DNA from 3 places in the Falsarthrobacter nasiphocae genome. Region 1 is predicted to be linked to each of the others. Evidence: riboswitches for the same ligand, from Rfam matches in the RefSeq annotation. Region 1 holds a riboswitch; each other region holds the start of a gene.
What was found. A riboswitch is a leader RNA that binds a small molecule or an ion and turns the genes downstream of it on or off. The one in region 1 is predicted to bind S-adenosylmethionine.
Positions count from the first base shown of each region.

Region 2: it holds a riboswitch for S-adenosylmethionine, as region 1 does, so the genes downstream of both, metX (homoserine O-acetyltransferase MetX) here and J2S35_RS06030 (acetate--CoA ligase) in region 1, are expected to answer to the same signal.
Region 3: it holds a riboswitch for S-adenosylmethionine, as region 1 does, so the genes downstream of both, J2S35_RS04575 (MetQ/NlpA family ABC transporter substrate-binding protein) here and J2S35_RS06030 (acetate--CoA ligase) in region 1, are expected to answer to the same signal.

Region 1 is NZ_JAVDUI010000001.1:1,339,491-1,343,348, reverse strand. It holds gene J2S35_RS06040 (iron-siderophore ABC transporter substrate-binding protein) at 1-467, opposite strand, end outside; gene J2S35_RS06035 (SRPBCC family protein) at 602-1,057, shown strand; SAM riboswitch class I at 1,238-1,325, shown strand; gene J2S35_RS06030 (acetate--CoA ligase) at 1,451-3,433, shown strand; gene sfnG (dimethylsulfone monooxygenase SfnG) at 3,503-3,858, shown strand, end outside.
Region 2 is NZ_JAVDUI010000001.1:1,738,118-1,741,975, forward strand. It holds gene J2S35_RS07850 (ABC transporter ATP-binding protein) at 1-1,373, shown strand, start outside; SAM riboswitch class IV at 1,545-1,664, shown strand; gene metX (homoserine O-acetyltransferase MetX) at 1,700-2,908, shown strand; gene J2S35_RS07860 (DUF485 domain-containing protein) at 3,054-3,428, shown strand; gene J2S35_RS07865 (solute symporter family protein) at 3,425-3,858, shown strand, end outside.
Region 3 is NZ_JAVDUI010000001.1:1,009,429-1,013,286, reverse strand. It holds gene J2S35_RS04580 (methionine ABC transporter ATP-binding protein) at 1-803, opposite strand, end outside; gene J2S35_RS04575 (MetQ/NlpA family ABC transporter substrate-binding protein) at 809-1,702, opposite strand; SAM riboswitch class IV at 1,842-1,955, opposite strand; gene J2S35_RS04570 (amino-acid N-acetyltransferase) at 2,028-2,576, shown strand; gene J2S35_RS04565 (hypothetical protein) at 2,752-2,970, shown strand; gene J2S35_RS04560 (HhH-GPD family protein) at 3,192-3,858, opposite strand, start outside.

The DNA.
Region 1 (3,858 bases):
TCGTAGTCCTCCTTGGTCATGCCCGAGTACACGCCCACGATGAGGTCCGGGGTCGCCTTGGCCAGGGCGTCGAAGTTGATGCCGTCCGCGTCGGAGTACTGGACCGGGGCCTTGTCCGAGCCGATCGGGGCGCCGAGCTTCTCCAGCGCCTCGTCCTTCCAGGGGAGGGAGCCCTTCTCGTTCTGACCGAACGTGTCCTTGGCCATGGCCACGGGGACCACGCCCAGCGCCAGCACGACGTCGGCATTGACCCAGGAGATCGTGGCGACGCGCTTGGGCTCCGCCTTGATCTCGGTGGAGCCGAACGCGTGCTCAATGGTGACGGGGAACGCGCCGCTGTCCGCAGCGGCAGACCCGGAGGGCGAAGAGGCGCTCTTGTCGGACGAGCCGGTGGAGCAGGCGGAGAGGAGGGCGGCCGCGGTGAGGCTGCCGAAGGCCAGGAGGCCCGTGCGACGAGAGAAGTCCACAGTGAATCCTTGTCTAGGGTCGGTCGATCATACGCAGCGACGAGTCGCTTAGGTAAGACTAACCTGAGCTTGGCCTATTAGGAAACCTGGACCTTTCCTAATAAACGCCGATTTTCGTCTCGTAGGCTGTCCCCATGCAGACGACACCGACCCGACAGGTCACCTCACGAGACCGCATCACCTACACCGTGGAGACAGCTCGCGACCCGAAGGAGCTCTTCGAGACGCTGGCCAACCCGCACCGGCACCACGAACTCGACGGCAGCGGCAGCGTCCAGGCAGAAGTGACTGGACCGGAGCGCCTCACCCTGGGCGACGAGTTCGTCACCCACATGGAGCTCAACCACCTGCGCTACAAGATCCGTAACCGCGTCACGGCCTTCGAGGACGGCCGGCTCATCGAGTGGACCCACCCCGGCGGCCACCAGTGGCGCTGGGAGATCGAGCCCCTCGCCGAGGGCGGCGCCCGCGTGACAGAGACCTGGAACACGGCCGGGGCCAAGATGCCGCGGCTCGGGTACGTCATCGTGGGCGCCTTCCGCCGCAATGACGACGGCATCCGCGAGACTCTCGCCCGGCTCGCCTCCTAGCGAGACCCGCCCTTCCCCACCCCCTGCCCCAGCCCCGCAGCGGGGCGCGGGGCGCGGGGAAGAGACCAGGGGCAAGGGGCGAGCGGCCCCGGGATGAGACCAGGGGCCAGAAGCCCAGCATGTGGGCAGGCCCACGAGGGGACTTGCGCAGAGCGCCCGCTCGATGCATTCTAGAAACACGAACCATCCAGAGCGGCCGAGAGACTTGGCTCCATGACGCCGCAGCAACCCTGATTCAGCAGGGTGCTTCCGCCAAGATCGATGGAGTGATTTTCCGTGGTCAAGGCCGCCGCGCCTCTGCGCACCCGCACATCCCCAGGCGCTCCGGGACTCACCGCAGCCGCCGCTCTCGCCAGCCCCCGCCGGGCCCGCGCCTCGGAGCTCGAGTCCCTCTTGCCAGACGGGCCCCTCACCGCCCCGGCCGCACAGCACCCCACCCTGGACCCGCAGTTCCTCGCGCACCCCACCACCGAGGCCGAGCGCCAGCGCTACTGGGCCGACGCCGCCCGCCGGCTTCACTGGGACGAGCCCTGGCACACCGTCCACGCCGAGTCCGTCAGCCCAGACGGCGTCCCCGCCTTCACGTGGTTCGAGGGCGGCCGCCTCAACGTCGCCGTCAACTGCGTGGACCGCCACGTGGCGGCGGGCCGCGGCTCCGAGGTCGCACTGCACCTTGAGGGAGAGCCCGGCGACCGGCAGACCGTGACGTACCGCCGCCTCCAGGAGCTCGTCTCCCAGGCGGCCCACGCCCTGGAGTCGCTGGGCGTCGGGCCGGGGGACCGTGTGGTCATCCACCTCCCGGTGATCCTGGAGACCGTCGTCGCCGCCTTGGCCTGCGCGCGCATCGGCGCGGTCCACGCCCTCGTCTTCGGGGGTTTCAGCGCGGAGGCGCTGAAGTTCCGCATTGAGGACACCGGCGCCAAGGTGCTCATCACAAGCGACGGCCAGAATCGCCGCGGCCTGCCGGTGCCGGTCAAGCCTCTCGCGGATGAGGCCCTGTCTGGGGACAACCGGGTCGAGGCCGTTCTCGTGGTCCGCCGCACGGGCCTGGACGTCCCGCTGACTCCCGGCCGAGACCGGGTGTGGGACACGTTCGTCGGCGGCTTTCCCACCGTGCACGAGCCAGCCTCCTTCGACGCAGAGCACCCCCTCTTCATCATGTACACCTCGGGCACGACCGGCCGCCCCAAGGGCCTCGTGCACACCTCGGGCGGGTATCTCACGCAAGCGAGCCTGACGTTCGAGCAGCTCTTCGGCGTCGCCGGCCGCCGCGTCCACTGGTGCACCGCGGACCTCGCCTGGGTCACGGCCCACACGTACGCGCTCTACGGCCCGCTCTCGAACGGCGCTGCGCAGGTCCTCTACGAGGGGACGCCTGACACGCCCCACCCCGGCCGGCACCTGGAGATCATCGAGCGCTACGGTGTGACGAGCTACTACACGGCGCCCACCCTCGTCCGCACCCTGCGCTCCTGGTTCCCGGACGGGCTGCCCACCCACTACAACCTCGCAAGCCTCGCCATCCTCGGCACGGTGGGCGAGCCCATCGACCCCGACACCCACGCCTGGTTTGCGCGCGCCTTCGGCCCCCTTCCCCACGTGGACACGTGGTGGCAGTCAGAGACCGGCGCCACCGTGTGCTCCCCCCTCCCCTGGGAGATGGGAGAGGGCGACGACGCTGCCGCCGCGCCCGTCCCCGCCGGCTCCGTCCACGCTGCCCTGCCGGGCTCGCGGGCGCTCGTCGTGGATGACGCGGGCCGCCCCGTGAGCCCGGGCCAGTCGGGGCACCTCGTCCTGGGCGCCGTCCCGCCGGGGATCGCCCGCACCGTGTGGGGGAACCCGGGCCGGTACCGGGACTCGTACTTCGGCGCGTTCGCGGAGCGGGGCTGGTTCTCTTCCGGGGACGGGGCGACGCTCGACCGCGACGGCCACCTCTGGGTCTCCGGCCGGGCGGACGATGTCCTCAACGTGTCCGGGCACCGCCTGTCCAGCATCGAGATCGAGTCCGCGGTCCTGACGCTGCCCGAGGCCACGGAGGCGGGCGTGTGCGCGGTGCCTGATGCGCGAACGGGGCAGGCTGTGGCGGTTTTCGTCGTCGGCCCCTCCACGCGCACGGATGACGCCGCAGCGGTCCGCGAACGCGTGAGGCAAGCGGTAGCCGCCGCGATTGGCCCGGTGGCCAAGCCCGCGCACGTCGTGGCCGTCGAGGACGTGCCGAAGACCCGCTCCGGCAAGATCATGCGCAGGCTGCTGGGCCAGATCTTCACGGAGACCCCACTCGGGGACACCTCGAGCCTCGCCAACGAGCCCGCCCTTGCCGGCGTTCGCGAGCGCGTGACCGGGCTCCGGTCCGCGGGGATTCTTCCCCGCCTCTGAACCACGGCGCCGCCCTCGCGGCCCGTCTCCTTTCCCTTCACCTCACCCTTCCCTACCCAGGAGGCTCCCATGAGCACACTCTCGTCCACCCTCAAGACCCCCGTTTCCGCCCTGGAGACGCCGCTGAAGTTCGCGTACTGGGTGCCGAACGTCTCGGGCGGGCTCGTCGTCTCGACGATCGAGCAGCGCACGGACTGGCAGTTCCCGTACAACCGCGAGCTGGCGCGGATCGCCGAGCGCTCCGGGTTCGAGTACGCGCTGACCCAGACCCGGTACGCGGCCAGCTACGGCGCGGACAAGCAGCACGAGGCGACCTCGTTCAGCCTCGCTCTCCTCGGGGCCACGGAGCGTCTCAACGTCATCTCCGCCATCCACCCTGGGCTGTGGCACCCCGGCGTGCTGGCGAAGTGGCTCATCACGGCGGA
Region 2 (3,858 bases), 400 kb from region 1:
TCCAGCAGGCCTTCTCGCAGCTGCTGTCGTCGATCATCCAGGTCGTCGGCATCATCGTCATGATGTTCATCGTGTCGTGGCAACTGGCTCTCGTGGCCCTCATCGCGCTGCCGCTCTCCGGCGTCGCGGCGGGTGTGATCGGCTCCCGCAGCCAGGCGAAGTTCAAGGAGCAGTGGAAGAACACGGGCGCCCTCAACGGGCAGATCGAGGAGTCCTTCTCAGGCCACGACCTTGTCAAGGTGTTCGGCCGCGAGGAGGAGATGATCTCCCGCTTCGACGAGCGCAACGAGGAGCTCTACCGGGCGTCCTTCGGGGCGCAGTTCATCTCCGGCATGATCATGCCGGTCATGCAGTTCGTGTCCTATCTGAGCTACGTCGGCATTGCGGTGCTCGGCGGGCTCCGCGTGGCCTCCGGCCAGATGACGCTCGGCGACGCGACCGCGTTCATCCAGTACTCGCGCGAGTACACGCAGCCGCTGGGGCAGATCGCCGGCATGGCGAACATGCTCCAGTCCGGCGTGGCCTCCGCGGAGCGGACGTTCGAGTTCCTCGAGGCCGACGAGGAGGCGTCCGAGGGTGAGAGCTCGGTCCTTCCGGCGCGAGTCGAGGGCCGTGTCGAGTTCAACCACGTCGGCTTCTCCTACGTGGAGGACAAGCCGCTCATCCGCGACCTCACGTTCACCGCCGAGCCTGGCCAGACCGTGGCCATCGTGGGACCGACGGGCGCGGGCAAGACGACGCTCGTCAACCTCCTCATGCGGTTCTATGAGATCAAGACCGGCTCGATCCGCCTGGACGGCGTGGACGTGCGGGACCTCTCCCGCACCGAGCTCCGCTCCAAGGTGGGCATGGTCCTCCAGGACGCGTGGCTTTTCGGGGGCACCATCCGGGAGAACATCCGGTACGGACGCCTGGACGCGACGGACGAGGAGGTTGTCGAGGCGGCCCGCGCCACCTACGTGGACCGGTTCGTCCGGGCCCTGCCGGACGGGTATGACACGGTGATCGACGACGAGGGCACCAACGTGTCCGCCGGTGAGCGGCAGCTCATCACCATTGCCCGCGCGTTCATTGCCCAGCCCTCGCTGCTGGTCCTGGACGAGGCGACGAGCTCCGTTGACACCCGGACCGAGCTCCTTGTGCAGAAGGCCATGGCGGCCCTGCGCACGGACCGGACGAGCTTCGTCATCGCCCACCGCCTGTCCACCATTCGGGACGCGAGCATCATTCTCGTCATGGAGGACGGCGACATCGTCGAGCAGGGCACGCACGCGGAGCTCATCGCCCGCGAAGGGGCGTACTACCGCCTCTACATGTCCCAGTTCACGCAGGGAGTGGACCTCGAGGCCGAGGAGGCCGCCGCCAAGGCATAGCCCTCAGGAGCCTGCCACGGGGCCGCCCGCGCGTCGCGCGCGGGCGGCCCCGTCTCATGTGGTGCGAGCCGCTGGACACTCGGGGGCGCTGCACGGGGCGGGCCTGGGACCCGTGCAGCGCGCGCAGGGCGTTGCGAGGGGGCGGGGCTTCGGTCCACAATGGACGGGTTAGGTCACGAGTACCAGCTGACAAGCCCCGGCTAGCTGGTCGGCAACCCTCCCACCGCGGCGGGGTGCCCCGGGTGAGGACCTGGTCCGCAGCCACAACCGGCGCGCGGGCAAGCGCGGCCGCCTCGAGTGCGGCCTGGGATCTTGGAAGGCCGCCGATGACCTTGTCTCAGCACACCCCGTCACCCGCCCGCACCCAGTCACCCGCTCACGCGCCCTCGACCCCCTCTGGCGCCGCTTCCTCGCAGGCACTGCGCCCGGACGGGGCGGCGAGCCCGGGCGGCCCGGACCGCGACGGCGGGGCACCCACGGCCGCAGGCGTCACCGTCGTCGGCCCCCTTGACCTCGAGTCAGGCGAGAGGCTCGAGGACGTGAGCCTCGCGTGGGAGTCCTGGGGGACGCTGGACGCGCGGGGGCAGAACGCGGTGCTGGTCCTGCACGCGCTCACGGGGGACGCCCACGCGCACGGGGCAGGGGCGGATCCGGGATGGTGGGACGCGCTGATCGGGCCGGGGCGGGCCGTGGACACCACGCGCTTCTTCGTGGTCGCCGTCAACGTGCTCGGCGGGTGCGCGGGATCGACGGGGCCGACCTCGCTCAACCCCAGGACGGGGCGGCCGTACGCGGGGGCCTTTCCCGCGGTGACGCTACGGGACGGGGTCAGGGCGGAGCGGCTGCTCATGGAGCGTCTCGGGGTGGCCCGGTGGGCGGCGGTTCTGGGCGGCTCGCTGGGCGGGGCTCGGGCGCTCGAGTGGGCCGTGACGTTCCCCGGCCTCGTGGACGCCTGCGCCGTCATCGCCTCAACGGCGGCGTCCTCCGCTGAGCAGATCGGGCTCGGCGCCGTCCAGTGCGACGTCATCCGGGCGGATCCCGACTTCCGGGGCGGCTTCTACTCGCGGGAGCGGCCCCCCGTGCAGGGCCTGAGCCTCGCGCGGCAGATCGCCCACGTCTCCTACCGCTCCGAGGCTGAGCTTGAGGCGCGGTTCTCCCGGTGCCCGCAGGAGGGGGACGGGGCGGAGGGGTTCGCCATCGAGTCGTACCTGCGTCACCAGGGGGCCAAGCTCTCCCGGCGCTTCGATGCGAACAGTTACCTGCGCCTCACGCAGGCGCTCATGGGGCACGACGTCGGGCGGGGACGGGGCGGGGTCAAGGCTGCGCTCGCGCGGGCTGCCGGGGTGAGGTTCCTCGTGGCGAGCGTGGACACGGACCGGCTCTACCTGCCGGCGCAGTCGGAGCGGCTAGCGCGTGCTCTGGGGGCGCCCCATGTGAGCATCTCGGCCCCGAACGGGCACGACGCATTTCTCACGCACGCGGCTCTCCTCGAGGGCCCTGTCCGGGGGCTCCTCGGCACCGACTCGGCAATGTGATCCGACACATATGTGACTGTGATCTAGGTCTCTGTTAATCTCGATCCAACTCGCGGGAACGCCCGTCGAGAGGACAATGGGGCCCGCCCTCACGCCGAGCGAGAGACGACGGCGGCCCACTGAGTGTGAAGGTAGGGCCGCGGCCATGCATCAGCCACGCGCAGACGAACGGAGGCTGGACTCCTACGAGGCGGTCCAGGACTCCGCACCGTTCCGAGAGCTCAAGAGCCGCCACCGGCGATTCGTCTTCCCCCTGGCGATCGCCTTTCTCGTCTGGTATTTCGCCTATGTCATTCTGGCGGCCTACGCGCACTCCTTCATGTCCATCAAGGTCATGGGCAACATCAACATCGGCCTGGTGTTCGGTCTTCTCCAGTTTGTGAGCACGTTTGTCATCACCGCGATGTACGTGCGCTTCGCGAACCGAACCATGGACCCGCTGGGCGAGGAGATCAGGGCCGACTACGCCGACGCCACGGGCCCCGCCCTCGGCTCCGCTGACAAGGAGGACCGCGCATGATTGCCGCGCCGACCATCGCCGCCGCCGTCGGGGACCCCGTCCTCAACATCTCGATTTTCGCGGCCTTCATCATCGTGACGATGATCATCGTCATCCGATCCTCGCGCGCCAACACCACGAGCGCGGACTACCTCGCGGGCGGGCACTCGTTCTCCGGCTCGCAGAATGGCCTCGCCATTGCCGGCGACTACCTCTCAGCGGCGTCGTTCCTCGGGATCGTCGGCGCTATCGCCGTCCAGGGGTACGACGGATTCCTCTACTCCATCGGATTCCTCGTGGCCTGGCTGGTGGCCCTCCTCCTCGTGGCGGAGCTCCTGCGCAACACGGGACGCTTCACGATGGCGGACGTGCTGAGCTTCCGGCTCCGTCAGCGCCCCGTGCGCATCGTCGCCGCCCTGACGACGCTCGCCGTCTGCTTCTTCTACCTCCT
Region 3 (3,858 bases), 330 kb from region 1:
TTCGGCTCGGAGTGCTCCACGGTGGAGACGAAGGAGCGGGTCGTGGTGGTCTGCGGGTTCGAGAAGATCTCGAACGTGCTGCCGGTTTCCACGACGCGGCCCTTCTCCATGACGGCGATCCGGTCCGCGATGGTGCGCACGACGTCCATCTCGTGGGTGATGACCACGATGGTGATGCCGAGGCGCTCGTTGACGCGCTTGAGGACGCGCAGCACCTCCGCGGTCGTCTCCGGGTCGAGGGCCGAGGTGGACTCGTCCGCGAGGAGGATCGCCGGGTCATTGGCGAGGGCGCGGGCGATGCCCACGCGCTGCTTCTGGCCGCCCGAGAGCTGCTCGGGGTAGTTCTTGGCGCGGTCGGAGAGGCCTACGAACTCGAGGAGCTCGGCCACGCGGGCCTTGCGCTTGGCCTTGGGCCACCCGGCGAGCTCCAGCGGGAACTCGACGTTGCGCTCCACGGTCCGGGACGTGAGGAGGTTGAACTGCTGGAAGATCATGCCGATGTTCGGGCGGATCTTCGCCAGCTGCCCCTCGCTCAGCCCCACGACCTCCTGGCCGTTGACGAGGATGGAGCCGCTCGTGGCGGGCTCAAGACCGTTGATGAGGCGGACGATTGTGGACTTTCCCGCACCCGAGTAGCCGATGATCCCGAAGATCTCGCCCTTCTCGATGCGCAGGGACACGTTGTCCACCGCCGTGACAAGGTTCTTGCCGACCCTGAACTGCTTCGTCGCGTTGGTGAAGACAATGGCGCCCTCGGCGGCGGGCTCGGTGCCCGCCGCCGAGGAGTTGAGAACTGACGACACTGCGCCTACTTCTTCGCGTTCTTGAGCGAGTCCTCGTACTTCTTGAGGACGTCGATCATCTCGGCCTGCGAGTTCTTCGCCTCGACCGAGGTGCCCTTCGACTCCTTCTTCACGGCCTCCTGGACGCGGGAGTCGTGGTAGAGCTCGGCAATCTGCTTGTAGGTCTCGTTGTCCTTGTCTTCCGCGCGGGAGACGAAGCCGTTGACGTACGGGACGGCCGAGGGATCCTTGGGGTCGTCCTTCGCGAGGGCCTTGTTCGGGTCCAGGTTCGCGCGGCCCAGGAACGTGTTGTTCACGACGGCGGCGTCGAGCGAGCTCAGCTGGAGCACGGTCTGGGTGGCGTCAACCGGGGTGACCTTGACCTTGGACTTCGCCTTGTCCACGTCCAGGGTGCTCGGCGCCGTGGTCTCGGAGGTGAGGGTGACGAGGCCCTGGGCCTTGAGGAGGTTGAGCGCGCGCGCCTCGTTGATGGAGTCGTTGGGGATGGCCACCTCGGCGCCCTGCGGGAGGTCCTTCACGGACGTGTGCTTCTTGGAGTACAGGCCCAGCGGGACGATCTCGGTGGGGCCGATCGGCGTCAGTGTGTCGTTCGCATTGACGTTGTAGTCCGCGAGGTACGCGATGTGCTGGAACCAGTTGAGGTCAATCTGCTTCTGCTTCAGCGCCGGGTTCGGCTGCGTGTAGGTCTGGAAGGGCTTGTAGACAATGTTGATGCCCTTCTCCTTCGCGACCTCCTTGAGCACGTCCTGCTGGGGGTTGATGTCCACGATGCCGATCGTGACGGTCTTCGAGTCCTTCGAGCCGCTGGCGTCGCCCGAGGATTCGGAGGGCGAGCAGGCCGCGAGGCTGAGGGCGATGGGGGCTATAGCCGCCGCAGCGATGAGCTTCTTGAGTTTCATGATGTTCCTTGATGTGACGGTCAGCCGCCGCCTGTGTCCACAGAGACGGCTGGAAGTGAACGGTGAGCCGCATCAGTACTGTGGCGGCTCGCAGAGGAAGGGCCCTTCATGTGTGATCGAGGCTGTTCTCTGCGAGGAACCGCCGTACTTGCCGGAGCGCAATCCGCGCCGGCCGGATCTTCATCTGGGGCACCCCACTACGGGAGAGGGTTGCCGCCCGACTAGCCAGAGCTTTGCGTCGGGTCTCTTGATCCTGCTTTTCCTATATTGACCCAGAGGCGGGCGCGTTCACAAATCCGGCCGCCCGCAACCCATACTGGGAGGCATGGCCGCGAAATCCCTCACCCCACCGCACGGACCCGACGCACAGCCGGACGTGGTCATCCGCCGCGCGAGGACGGGGGACGTCGCGGGGATCCGCGCCCTCGTCGCACCGCTCGCGGCTGAGCGCGTGCTTGTGGCCAAGGAGGCCGTCTCCTATTTCGAGTCCATCCAGGAGTTCCGGGTCGCCGAGGACGCCGAGGGGCTTCTTGCCTGCGGCGCCGTCCACGTCATGTGGGAGGACCTCGCTGAGGTCCGCACGCTGGCGGTTGACGGGCGGGCTCGCGGCCAGGGCCTCGGGGGCCGCCTGCTTGAGTCTCTTCTCGACGACGCGCGCAGCCTTGGGGTCACCCGGGTTTTCTGCCTCACCTTTGAGGTGGACTTTTTCGCTCGCCATGGCTTTGAGGTCATGAGCAATCAGGACGACGTCGATCCGGCCGTTTACGCGGAGCTCCTCCGGTCTCACGACGAGGGCGTGGCCGAGTTCCTGGATCTGGCGCGGGTCAAGCCCAACACCCTGGGCAACACTCGGATGATTCGCCGCCTCTCCTGAACGGGTGCTGCGATGCGGTCCCTGGCAGTGGGCTGGCCGCACCCCGGGGATTCACCGGGGTGCTTGCGGGAATCGTCGCCACGGGTCTAGGTTGAAGAACAAGAGCGCTGACCGGACTGGCGCCGCCGGAATCATCACGGTGATTCAGGTCTTTCTTCAACAGAAGGAGACGCACATGGGTTTCGAAGACATCAAGAATGGTGCCAAGGACGCGCTCGGAAACGCCGCCAACGGCGAGGGCGGTCTCAACGGAGCTGTCGACGGTCTGCAGGAGCAGCATGGCGACAAGCTCGGTGGCCTCAACGAGAAGGTCGACGGTCTGCAGGAGCAGCACGGCGACAAGCTCAACAAGGCCGGGGACTTCCTCAAGGACAAGCTCGGCAACAACGAGTAGTACTCCGTGCCGTGAGAGCGGCGTCCCGGTGCAGGCCGCGCACAGTCACGCAGCGGCTCACCCACTTCTTTTCGTGCAGCGGCGGTTCCCGTTTGGGGGCCGCCGCTTTCACGTCCCCATGGGGTCCGGCCCTCGGCCTTGCCTGACCTCCGGCCCGGCGAGCGTTTCGGCCTTCGCAGCCCCGTTGTCACGGGGGTTCGGCGCGCAGGCACTCGCCACGCCTACAGCGTCACCCGGTCCCCGTCCTGCGTCACCATGCCCTCCCTGATGAGGTCCTCGAGGCATTCCTCCACGCGGCTTGGCTCAGGGGAGGGCTGGACCGAGCCCACAACGGCTTGGATCGTCGTCGTCCGCGCGTCCCCGTCCTCCCGCTCCCGCAGATGCCCGACGATCGCCCCGCGGATCTGCCGTTTCGTCCCCGCCCACGGCTGGCCCTTCGGGGTGTAATGCGGCTCGGGCCGCCCCGCCGCAATCCACGCGCAGTCGTCGAGGAGAGGGCAGTCCCCGCACCGCGGCGAGCGCGCCGTGCACACCAGCGCCCCCAGCTCCATGACGGCCGCGTTGTACCTCGGCGAGAGCCCGCTCTCCTCTGACGGGAGGAGCTCGGCGGCCAGCGCCATCTCCCGGCGCGTGAGGCTCGGCTCCGGCAGGGCGTGCCCCGTCTCCCAGCGGGCGTGGACGCGCCGGATGTTCGTGTCGACGACGACGGCCTGGCGGCCAAACGTGAACGCCGCGACGGCGGCGGCCGTGTACTGGCCCACGCCGGGGAGGGTGAGGAGCTCCTCCTCGGTGTCGGGGACCTCGCCGGCGTGGTCCTCGACCATGGCCACGGCCGCTGCGTGGAGGCGCCGGGCCCGCCGCGGGTAGCCGAGACGGCCCCAGGCCCGG